DNA from 3 places in the Micromonospora sp. DT47 genome. Region 3 is predicted to be linked to each of the others. Evidence: riboswitches for the same ligand, from Rfam matches in the RefSeq annotation. Region 3 holds a riboswitch; each other region holds the start of a gene.
The links. A riboswitch is a leader RNA that binds a small molecule or an ion and turns the genes downstream of it on or off. The one in region 3 is predicted to bind cyclic di-AMP.
Positions count from the first base shown of each region.

Region 1: it holds a riboswitch for cyclic di-AMP, as region 3 does, so the genes downstream of both, ACLQ2U_RS28930 (transglycosylase family protein) here and ACLQ2U_RS31050 (C39 family peptidase) in region 3, are expected to answer to the same signal.
Region 2: it holds a riboswitch for cyclic di-AMP, as region 3 does, so the genes downstream of both, ACLQ2U_RS00300 (coiled-coil domain-containing protein) here and ACLQ2U_RS31050 (C39 family peptidase) in region 3, are expected to answer to the same signal.

Region 1 is NZ_JBNCLC010000029.1:13,053-16,317, reverse strand. It holds gene ACLQ2U_RS28945 (hypothetical protein) at 155-514, shown strand; gene ACLQ2U_RS28940 (hypothetical protein) at 691-870, shown strand; gene ACLQ2U_RS28935 (hypothetical protein) at 1,088-1,336, shown strand; cyclic di-AMP (ydaO/yuaA leader) riboswitch at 1,478-1,648, shown strand; gene ACLQ2U_RS28930 (transglycosylase family protein) at 1,647-2,333, shown strand; gene nhaA (Na+/H+ antiporter NhaA) at 2,584-3,265, shown strand, end outside.
Region 2 is NZ_JBNCLC010000001.1:53,895-57,159, forward strand. It holds gene ACLQ2U_RS00295 (YibE/F family protein) at 1-1,243, shown strand, start outside; cyclic di-AMP (ydaO/yuaA leader) riboswitch at 1,410-1,540, shown strand; gene ACLQ2U_RS00300 (coiled-coil domain-containing protein) at 1,545-2,564, shown strand; gene ACLQ2U_RS00305 (carbonic anhydrase) at 2,638-3,265, opposite strand, start outside.
Region 3 is NZ_JBNCLC010000041.1:14,081-17,345, forward strand. It holds gene ACLQ2U_RS31045 (alpha/beta fold hydrolase) at 1-322, opposite strand, end outside; gene ACLQ2U_RS31050 (C39 family peptidase) at 425-1,258, opposite strand; cyclic di-AMP (ydaO/yuaA leader) riboswitch at 1,496-1,637, opposite strand; gene ACLQ2U_RS31055 (hypothetical protein) at 1,945-2,706, opposite strand; gene ACLQ2U_RS31060 (hypothetical protein) at 2,864-3,265, opposite strand, start outside.

The DNA of each region.
Region 1 (3,265 bases), on a different contig from region 3:
CGTCAGTGTGGCCGGCCGGCCCGGCCAATGCCGGCCGGAGGTGGCCTGCGGGCCGCCTTGATCTGATAGAGCGCAGCTCGGCAGTCTGTGGCCGTCGCCGGGTGTTCTGTCACGGGACATGAGCTGCGGCGATGGCACCCGGCATACTGATCGCATGCGGCAGGCGTTCGCTCACGAGGCGATTCTCCTCATGGCGCCGGACGCCGACACGCAGGCTCCCGGTGCGGCGATCACTATGGCCTTGTGCGGCCATTGGGAACACGAGCCGCCATGCCCCTTGGCCTCGCACCACACCCGTGCGGATCGGAGCGACGGTGAGGTGCGTCTGAGGATTCTGTTCGCTGCCGAACCGGAGCTGGAAGACACCGTCCGGCAGCGCATCGACCTGGCGCTGTCCCGCGGTCAACTGCCCGGTCCGGAAGGCGCGCACACGCGGTGGCAACTACGCATCAGCCGACGCAGTGAGGTCTCACCTGAGGAGACGAACCACGCCACGCGCTTGACGCGCGGCTGAGCCACGCACGGTGGCGTCCATGGAAGTGGTGTACGACTTGCCGGTGATGGGCGTCTGTCGGGCAGCTCGTTCCGCGTCGACCCCACCTGCCAGCAAGATCAGGCTGATCCCGCATGTCCAGGGGCGTTGCGCGTGCGTCATGGCAGCCTCGGCGTTCCCCAGGTCGAGGGCGGCGTATGCCAGGACGCCTTGCAGCCTGGCGGGCGCGGGCCCGACTGGGCGAGGTGACCGCCGCGATCGCGCGGGGGCGGCCGTGGCAGGCCGACGAGTTCGGCCGGGCCGTGACCGGGCGGCAGGGGAGCAAGCTGATGGCGCTCCGCGCACCACCCGGGATGAAGGCGACGGCGTGTCACTGATCGTCCGGACGCAAAGCGAGGCCACCACAATGAACTGGGACGGGTCGGAGAGCGGGCATGCCGAGGTGACGCTCTGTTACCGCCTCCGGTACCAGGGCGAGACGGCGGACCCGGTGGCCGAGGTGGACTGTCCGGCCACCGCCCCGGTCACCCCGCGCCCCGAGGCCACCCTGCCGAGCGGCTGCGCCGGGAGTTGCCGACCGGCACCGCCGCCACCGTGGCGTCCGTCGGCGCGGTCCTCGACGGTCTCGCGCTCGACCCCCGGGTACGCCGGGACGTCGCCACCGCCGGCGGCCATGTCGGACTGGCGCTGCGCGCGGACCGGCGCGGCGCGTGCCTGCTGGCCAGAGTGGTGGGTGATCGGGTGGAGGTGTGGAGCCCCAGTGCGGTTCAGCTCCAGCCCGGCGAGTTGAGCCGCACGGGGGAGACCGCAGCCGCCAGCCAGGGCCAGCGGTCACCACACTGAGGACGGGATTGTCTACGCCTGTGGACGGTCCGCAACTCGGGAGGTCGCCCCTTCGCCTGACCGGGTGAAGAACTTCACAAGAAGTGGGCAATCGGCCGAAACGGCTCCTAACGTCGTTCTGGTCCGCCATCGCGGACACCACGGTCGGTAACGCCTAATCCATGCCGCCGACCGGGACCAAGGCAACTGGCATGGAGCGGGGGACCCACACGTTCTTCGGTGCACGTCACCTCGGGGTGAAGCCGCCTGCGGCGGCCGGGCTCCTCGGCCCGAACCCGACAGCTCACCTCGTCGGCGTGGAGGATCACAGATGGCAACTGAACACACCGCCCGTCACCGACGGGTCAGCTCGCGCCGGGTCGCCGTCGGCACGCTCGCCGTCGGCGCGGTCACCGGGATCGCCGCCGTTCTGGCGCCGGCCGCTCCGGCCAGCGCCGCCAGCGTCAACTGGGACGCGATCGCCCAGTGCGAGTCCGGCGGCAACTGGCACATCAACACCGGGAACGGCTACTACGGTGGCCTGCAGTTCTCGCAGGGCACCTGGTCCGGCTACGGCGGCAAGAAGTACGCCTCCCGTGCCGACCTGGCCAGCCGTGGCGAGCAGATCGCGATCGCCGAGCGGGTGCTCGATGGCCAGGGCATCGGCGCCTGGCCGGTGTGCGGCAAGAAGGGTGGCTCGACGAAGAGCTACTCCAGCGGCTCCGAGAAGTCGGAGAAGCCGCAGAAGTCGGAGCGGCGCTCCGAGTCGCGGTCGACCGCCAAGTCGAAGAAGACCGAGCGGTCCGCCCAGCAGAAGCAGGGCAACAGCCGCAGCGAGCGGCGCAGCGCTCCGGCGTCCAGCGGCGACACGTACGTGGTGCGGCCGGGCGACACCCTGTCGCAGATCGCCGACGCGAAGGACCTGGCCGGTGGCTGGCAGGCGCTGTACGAGCGCAACAAGCGCGTCGTCGGCGCCGACCCGGGCCTGATCTTCCCGGGTCAGAAGCTCAGCCTCTGACGCATCGCCCCTCATCGAGGGCGCACCACCGCACCGACGACGCCCGGCCGGTCCACCGGCCGGGCGTCGTCGTGTCCGGACCGGCCGGCGGGTTCTCCGGAGCGGTCCGGCGGGTAGGAGCCAGCAGTGGGCCGCCGGCAAGACCCGGGACCTGCATTCGCGCGACCGCACGGGGATAGGGTTGGCCCTGGTGTGCCGGGAAGTCTGGTCGGCGATGGGACGACGTGACCCCTGCCGACGAGGAGACCCCGTGACCGACGCCACCCGGCGCCGTGCCATCCTGTTCGCCCGACTCTCCTGGGGCGAGACCAGCCGGATATCCGCCATCCTCCGCAAGGAGACGGTCGGCGGGGCACTCCTGCTGGTCGGCGCGCTGGTGGCGTTGATCTGGTCGAACTCGCCCTGGGCGGACGGCTACCGGTCGCTGCGGGACGTCACGTTCGGCCCGGCGTCCCTGCACCTCGACCTCAGCCTCGCCACCTGGGCGGCGGACGGACTGCTGGCGATCTTCTTCTTCGTCGCCGGGCTGGAACTCAAGCGCGAGTTCGTCGCCGGTGATCTGCGGGACCCGCGCCGCGCGGCGGTGCCGGTGGCTGCGGCGGTGGGCGGGGTGCTCGTCCCCGCGCTGCTGTTCACCCTGATCGCCGGGGCCGCCGGGGCGGGCGCGGTCAAGGGATGGGCGATCCCGACGGCCACCGACATCGCCTTCGCGCTGGCCGTGCTGGCCGTGGCCGGGCGCTTCCTGCCGTCGGCGCTGCGCACCTTCCTGCTCACCCTGGCCGTCGTGGACGACCTGCTGGCCATCGTCATCATCGCCGTCTTCTACACCTCCAGCCTGGCGGTCCTGCCGCTGGCCGCCGCGCTGGTCCCGCTGGCGATCTTCGCGGTGCTGGTGCGGCGGCGGGTGCGGTCCTGGTGGCTGCTGCTCCCGC
Region 2 (3,265 bases), on a different contig from region 3:
GGTGCTCTGGCCGCAGGACACCCGGGAGCCGGACGGCGGGGGTGACGTGCCGCGCTACCACGGCACGGTGACCCGGGTGGTGAACGAGCCCTGCCCGCCCACGCCGGAGGTCCCCGAGGGGGCGCCGGGGGTGGCCGGTGGGCCGTGCGGCACGGTGACCGTCAAGGTCGAGCAGGGGCCGGACGCCGGGAAGCAGGTGGAGACCCCGATGCCGTCCGGGCCGGGCGCGCCCACCGTGGCGGTGCACGACGAGATCGTGCTGGTCAAGCTTTCCGACCCGGCGGACCCGACGGCCAGCAGCTGGAACATCGCCGAGCACCAGCGGGGCAAGCCGCTGGTCTGGCTGGTGGCGCTCTTCGCGGCGGCGATCGTGGCGTTCGGGCGGCTGCGCGGGCTGGCGGCGCTGGCCGGCCTGGCCGCCAGCTTCGCCATCCTGCTGGCCTTCGTGGTGCCCGGCATCTCCGCCGGCGGCTCACCGCTGCTGATCGCGATCACCGGTTCGGCGCTGATCATGTTCGTGGTGCTGTACCTCACCCACGGGGTCACCGCGCAAACCTCGGTCGCGGTGCTCGGCACGCTCGGCAGCCTGGTGCTGACCGGGATCCTCGGCACGCTGGCCACCGCCGCCACCCACCTGACCGGGTACGGCAGCGAGGAGGCCACCACGCTGTCGATGTACCAGCGCGACGTCGACCTGCACGGCCTGCTGCTGGCCGGCATCATCATCGGCTCGCTGGGCGTCCTCGACGACGTCACCGTCACCCAGGCGGCCACCGTCACCGAGCTGGCCCACGCCAACCCCGGGCTGTCCCGGTTGCAGCTCTACCGGGCCGCCACCCGGGTCGGCCGGGCGCACATCGCGTCCACGGTCAACACCATCGTGCTGGCGTACGCCGGCGCCTCGCTGCCGCTGCTGCTCCTGCTGACCGCCGACAGTCGGCCGGTGAGCCAGATCCTCACCAGCGAGTTCCTGGCCCAGGAGATCGTCCGCAGCGCGGTGGCGACGCTCGGCCTGGTGGCGGCCGTGCCGCTGACCACCGGCCTGGCCGCGCTGGTCACCACCGCCGGACGCGGACCCGCCCCCGACTCGGCGCCGCCGGACGGCCCGGCGCCCACGCCCCGCCCCCCGGTCGACCGTGCCGCGGCGCTGGAGGCGCTCAGCGCGCCGCGGCACGGCCGCACGTCCACCCCGGCCCCCGCTCGGTGGCCCGACCCGGAAAGGAACACGGACACGGCATGGTGACACTCCGCTGCGTGACCGCCCGCGGCGCGGAGGCTGATAACCGCGTCACTGATCACGCACCGCCATTGCGAAATAACGCGTTTAGTCGGGTTCTGGACGTAGATCCCTGGTACTCCTCTCGGGTAACCTCGCTGCCGGTCACCGCCGAAGGCGCGCAGCGGCGCCTGCGGTGCCACCGCCCAATCGCCGCACGGCGAGCCGGGGAACCAGGTATCTGGGGTGAATCCGCGACAGCGGTAGGGGCCACTTCCGTCCCGAACCCGTCAGCTAACTCGGTCGGCGGTCGAGGGAAGGGAACACTGTGACGGCACCCCTGCGCCGCTGGTTGACACCGGTGGTGGCCGTGCTCGCCGCCCTGGCGATCGTCGCCGGGCCGGCCCCCGCGATAGCCGCGCCCTCCACCCCGACCCCGTCGGGGCACGAGGAGGACGGGGAGCCCAAGCTGCTCACCGACGTCATCGAGCTGCGCAACCGCGAGTACTCCAAGGCGAAGTCGCAGCTGGAGAAGTCGAAGAAGCGTCAACGGCAGCTCGCACTCGAGGTACGCCGCGCCCAGGACGAGCTGGAGGCGCTGCGGCCGCGGGTGGGCCAGATCGCGGCGCAGTCCTACCGGACCGGCCGGATCGGCGCGGTGGCGATGCTGCTGGAGAGCGGTGACCCCGACTCGTTCGTCAAGCGCGCCTCCGCCCTTGACGAGCTGAACATGGTCAACGCGCAGAAGCTCAGCGGGATCACCGCCGCCAAGAACCGCGCGGAACAGGCCAAGCTGGCGCTCGACGGCGAGGTGCGCGAGCAGCAGCGGCTCACCAACGACATGGCCCGGGAGAGTCGGGAGGCGGAGAAGGCCCTCGCGCTGGTCGGCGGCGAGGGCTTCACCGGCGGCCTGGTCAACGCGACGTCACCGGTCGCCCGGATCGGGCCGGGCCGGACGGCGGACGGCGACTGGCGTCCCGAGTACCGTACCGAGAACGACCCGACCACCTCGGGCCTGATCACGCCGCGCACACTGCACGCCTACAACGAGGTCCGCCGGGCGGGCTTCAAGCGCTTCGCCGGCTGCTACCGGTCGGGCGGGCCGTGGGAGCACCCGAAGGGCAAGGCCTGCGACTGGTCGCTGCAGAGGAGCGGTTTCGCTCCCTGGTACAACAACGACACCCGGATGTACGGCAACAACCTCGCCGCGTTCCTGATCCGCAACGCGGACCGGCTGGGCATCTACTACGTCATCTGGAACCGGCAGATCTGGTTCCCGGCGACCGGGTGGAGGTCGTACAGCGGGCCGTCGAACCATACCGACCACGTACACATGTCGATGCTCTGACGACGCCGCCGCGTACCACCGAGGGCCGTCCCGCCGAGTGCGGGGCGGCCCTCGTCGCGTACCCGGGGGCGGGTCAGCCGGCGACGGCGGAGGCGCGGCCGTCGGGACCCGGCTGGGCCGGCACCGCGGTGGCGGGTCCGCCGGCCGGCACCGCGGCCACCGTCCGCACCTCACCGGCGGTGAGCCGGTACGACATGCCGACCACCGCGCACCGCCCGGCGGCCACCTCGGCGGCCAGCATCGCGGAGTTGCCGAGCAGGGCCTCGACGGTGTACGCGATATGGATGTCGACGATGCCGTCGATGTCGTCGACGCCCTCGGCGGCCGCCCGCCGCAGGCTCGGCCAGACCGCGTCCACCACCGCCCGGAGATGGCCGGCCGGCGGCGTACCGGTACGGGCGGCGTCCCGGGCGGCCTGCACCGCGCCGCAGGCGTCGTGCCCCAGCACCACCACCAGGGGCGTGCCGAGGACGGTCACCGCGTACTCGACGCTGCCCAGCACCTCGGGGCCGGCGGTGTGCCCGGCGGTCCGGACCACGAAGAGGTCGCCGAGACCCCGGTCGAAGATGATCTCCGCGGCGAGCCGGGAGTCCGAGCAGCCGACGATCACCGCGAACGGGTGCTGCGCGTCGGCGACCGCGGTCCGGTGGCCGGCGTCCTGATTGGGGTGGCGTGGGGCGCCGGTGACGAAGCGCCGGTTT
Region 3 (3,265 bases):
CGGCGAGCGCCAGCGCGACCACCCCGCCGAGCGAGTGCCCCAGGACCACCAGCCGCTCCCCCGACCGGCGTCCCTCCGATCCCACCCCACCCGGGGCGGCGCCGGTGACCGGTTCCAGCCCGGCGGCGACCCGGTCGGCGAGACCGGCGAAGGTGTACCCGGGTAGCGGTGACGACCAGCCGTGGCCGGCCAGGTCCGGGGCGAACCAGCGCCCCGGCCAGCGGTGCTCCAGCAGCGGCGCCCAGGGCAGCCAGACGTCGCCGGTGGCGCCCATCCCATGCAGCAGCAGGAGGATCCGCCGGCAATCCGATCCGTCGGTCATGGGCCGCAGTGTGCCACCGTCCGGCCATGCCCCGCGAGCCCCGGGAACGGCGACGGGCGCCGGCCCCCAGGGGAGCCGGCGCCCGGTACGCGCAGGGTGGGATCAGGCGGAGTAGCCGCGGGTGGCGATCCAGTTCGCCAGGTCGATGGTGCTCATCCAGTACGACGGCAGGCTCGGGTCGGCCGAGTCGGCGATCCGGACGGTCCGGCCGTCGTTCTTGTAGCCGACCACGGCGATGTAGTGGCCGCCGGGGAAGGAGTGCCAGCCGCCATTGGAGTCGGTGGCGCTGCCGGCCACGTTGGCCACCACGCCACGCTTGTCGGTGATCGCCTTGACCACGTCGGTCTGGAGCCGGTCGATCTGCGCCGAGCTCGGGGTGCCCTCGAACATCCGGGTCCGGTACGGGTTGCCCTTGACCATTTGGTTCAGCCCCCGGGTGGTGTCCTCGGCCGAGTTGGTGCCCATCTCGGTGGTGCCGAGCGGGCCGGCCAGCTCGTCCTGGGTCCGCTCGACGCCGGCCGCGCTGAGCGCGTTGCGCACCGCCGCCGGACCGCAGTTGAAGTAGGTGGTCTGAGCCTCGTAGTTGTAGCTGAGGACCTTCGTCGACGGGGGCTTCGGCGCCGCCTTGCGGGTCAGGTCCGGGTCGGCCGCCTTGGCCTTGGTGGCGCTGGCCGACGGCGAGGGGCTCGCCGAGGGGCTGGCCGAGGGGGTGGGGGCGGCGACGCGGGCCTGGCTGCGGGTGGCGACGTCGCCCAGCCGCGGGGCCGCCTCGGCCACGGCGGCCGAGGTCTGCTGCCGGACCGGGGCCTCGTCGGTGCCGGCGAGCAGGGCGGCGGTGCCGGACGCCAGCACGAGGGCTGCGGCCGAACCGGCGACGACCTGGTACGAGCGCTCGGTGGCCAGACGCCGCAGCTGCCGCTTCATGTGGTGCTTCACGGGTGTTCCTCCACGGTACGAGGGCGGGAGCGGGCGCGCCGGACCGGCACGTGGCGGTGTGTCACGCGCGGGATCAGGGCCGGTGCGGGACCGCTCAGCGGGGGGATCGCCCGGTCGGTGCCGGGCAGCGGGGCGGATGCCGGAATCAGCGCGCTACTGCGCAGCGGACCGGCGACGGCACCCCGGCACCGAGGCGGGGGAACACCTGCGGGGTGGGATCGAGCTGCACGAGGATGGAACTCCTTCCGACGCCGCCGACCGGGTTAGCTGACGGATTCGGGCGGGAAGAACGCCCTACCACGGGCCGTGGCCCGCGGATTCACCCCAGGACTGCTTGGGTCCCCGGTTCGTGGTCTCCACGATTGAGCGGGTCCGCGCGGCGTCGCCTCTTGCGATCGGAAACCGCACCGGACCGAGGCGACATTACTGGCCGGTTCGCGGCCAGCCAAGCACTCCCACCTGCGTAAACATGATCGGGGCGAGAAATTTCCGGTGCAGTTCGGCACTGACGTCACTCAATGGGACGGCGTTCGCTCACGACGCCGCCGGGCGACAACCGGACAGGCCGGCGACAATCACCGAAGATCGTTGCCGTCGATGTCGCCGGCTGTACCGGATGACCGGTTCGGCGCGGCCGTGACCGGGCTCACGGTATTCGCGGTAACAATTCGGCCCCTTTTCTCCTATCAGCCCACCCGAGCCGGGCGCCACCGCGCCGCGGGCACCGTCCGCGCCACCACCGACGCGCGCCGGGCCGGCACCCGGACCGGCCGCAGCCGCTCCGCCGCCGCGTACGCCTCGACGGCCAGCGCCCGGGCCGCCTCGGCGGCCAGCTCGGCGTCCCGCCAGGCCGACCGCTCCCGCTCGGTCGCCGACCGGTACGCCTCCCGGCGGCCGTCGCGTACCGCCCGGGCCAGGAGCACCTCCTGCTCGACCGGGTGCCGACGCGGGTCCCAGCCGTCCCGGTGCGCGAAGACGTCCCGCAGCTGCGTCAGCGACAGCTCGCCCCGCCAGTGCGCGGCCACCGCGGCCCGGTGCACCCAGCGCTCCCGGCCGGCGTACTCGGCGGGGGTGCGCGGAGTACGCGGGGTGGGCAGCGCGGCGGTGCCGGTGAAGCGTCGGGCGACCCCCTCCGCCTCGTCGTACGCCGACCAGGCACGGTCGACCTCCTCCTGGGCGGTCAGCCAGGCGTCCCGGCGACGCCGGGCCGTCTGCGCGGCGCCGGCCGCCGCGACCGCGACCTCCTCGGCGTACCGGCGCAGGTCGGCCATCTCCGGCGCGGCGTCACCCGGGAGCGGCTCGACGGGCGCCCCCTCGTCGGCCGGGCGGTCCCGCTCGGGGCGGGCGACCACGACGGTGAGCCCGGTCAGGGCGAGCACGAGCAGGGCGGACCAGATGGCGGCGGCCGTCGGGACCTCGATCAGGAACTGGTAGAGGACGGTGTTCATGGTCGGCTCCTCACGGGACCGGGATGCGGCAGAGGAGTCCGCACGTGGCCCGCGAAGCCGGGCGCGGCCGTCAGCGGCGGCGCCCGGACCTGATCGGGCGGGTGCGGGAGGTGAGGTTCGGGGAGAGGTGTGCGCGGCTCGGCCCCCGCGTGGGCGGTCAGGCCGCGGGCGGCGCGCGTGGCCCCGAGGCGGCCGGGGAGAGCCCGGCGAGGGCCGGGAGCGGCGCGGTCGTCGCCCCGGCCGTGGCGGCGGCGCGGTCGGCCACCCCGACGGCGTCGGTCGGGCCGGCGTGCCGGTCGGTGAGACCCCCGGCGCCGGCGAGGGGCGAGTCGTCGGCCGGGGCGGCGATCGTCGGAACCGACCGGGCGACGGAGGTGGTGAACGACAGGGCGGTGGACGCCGTGGCCGGGGCGGCGGGCGGACCCGCGGTCGCCGGGAGCGACACGCCCAAGGGCAGGGCCGCGGCCGGCGCGACGTCGTCGGGCAGGGCCGGGCCGCTCAGGGAGAGCGCCATCGCCACGGCGAGGCCGGTCAGCAGCCGGGAAATCCAGCGCGTCAC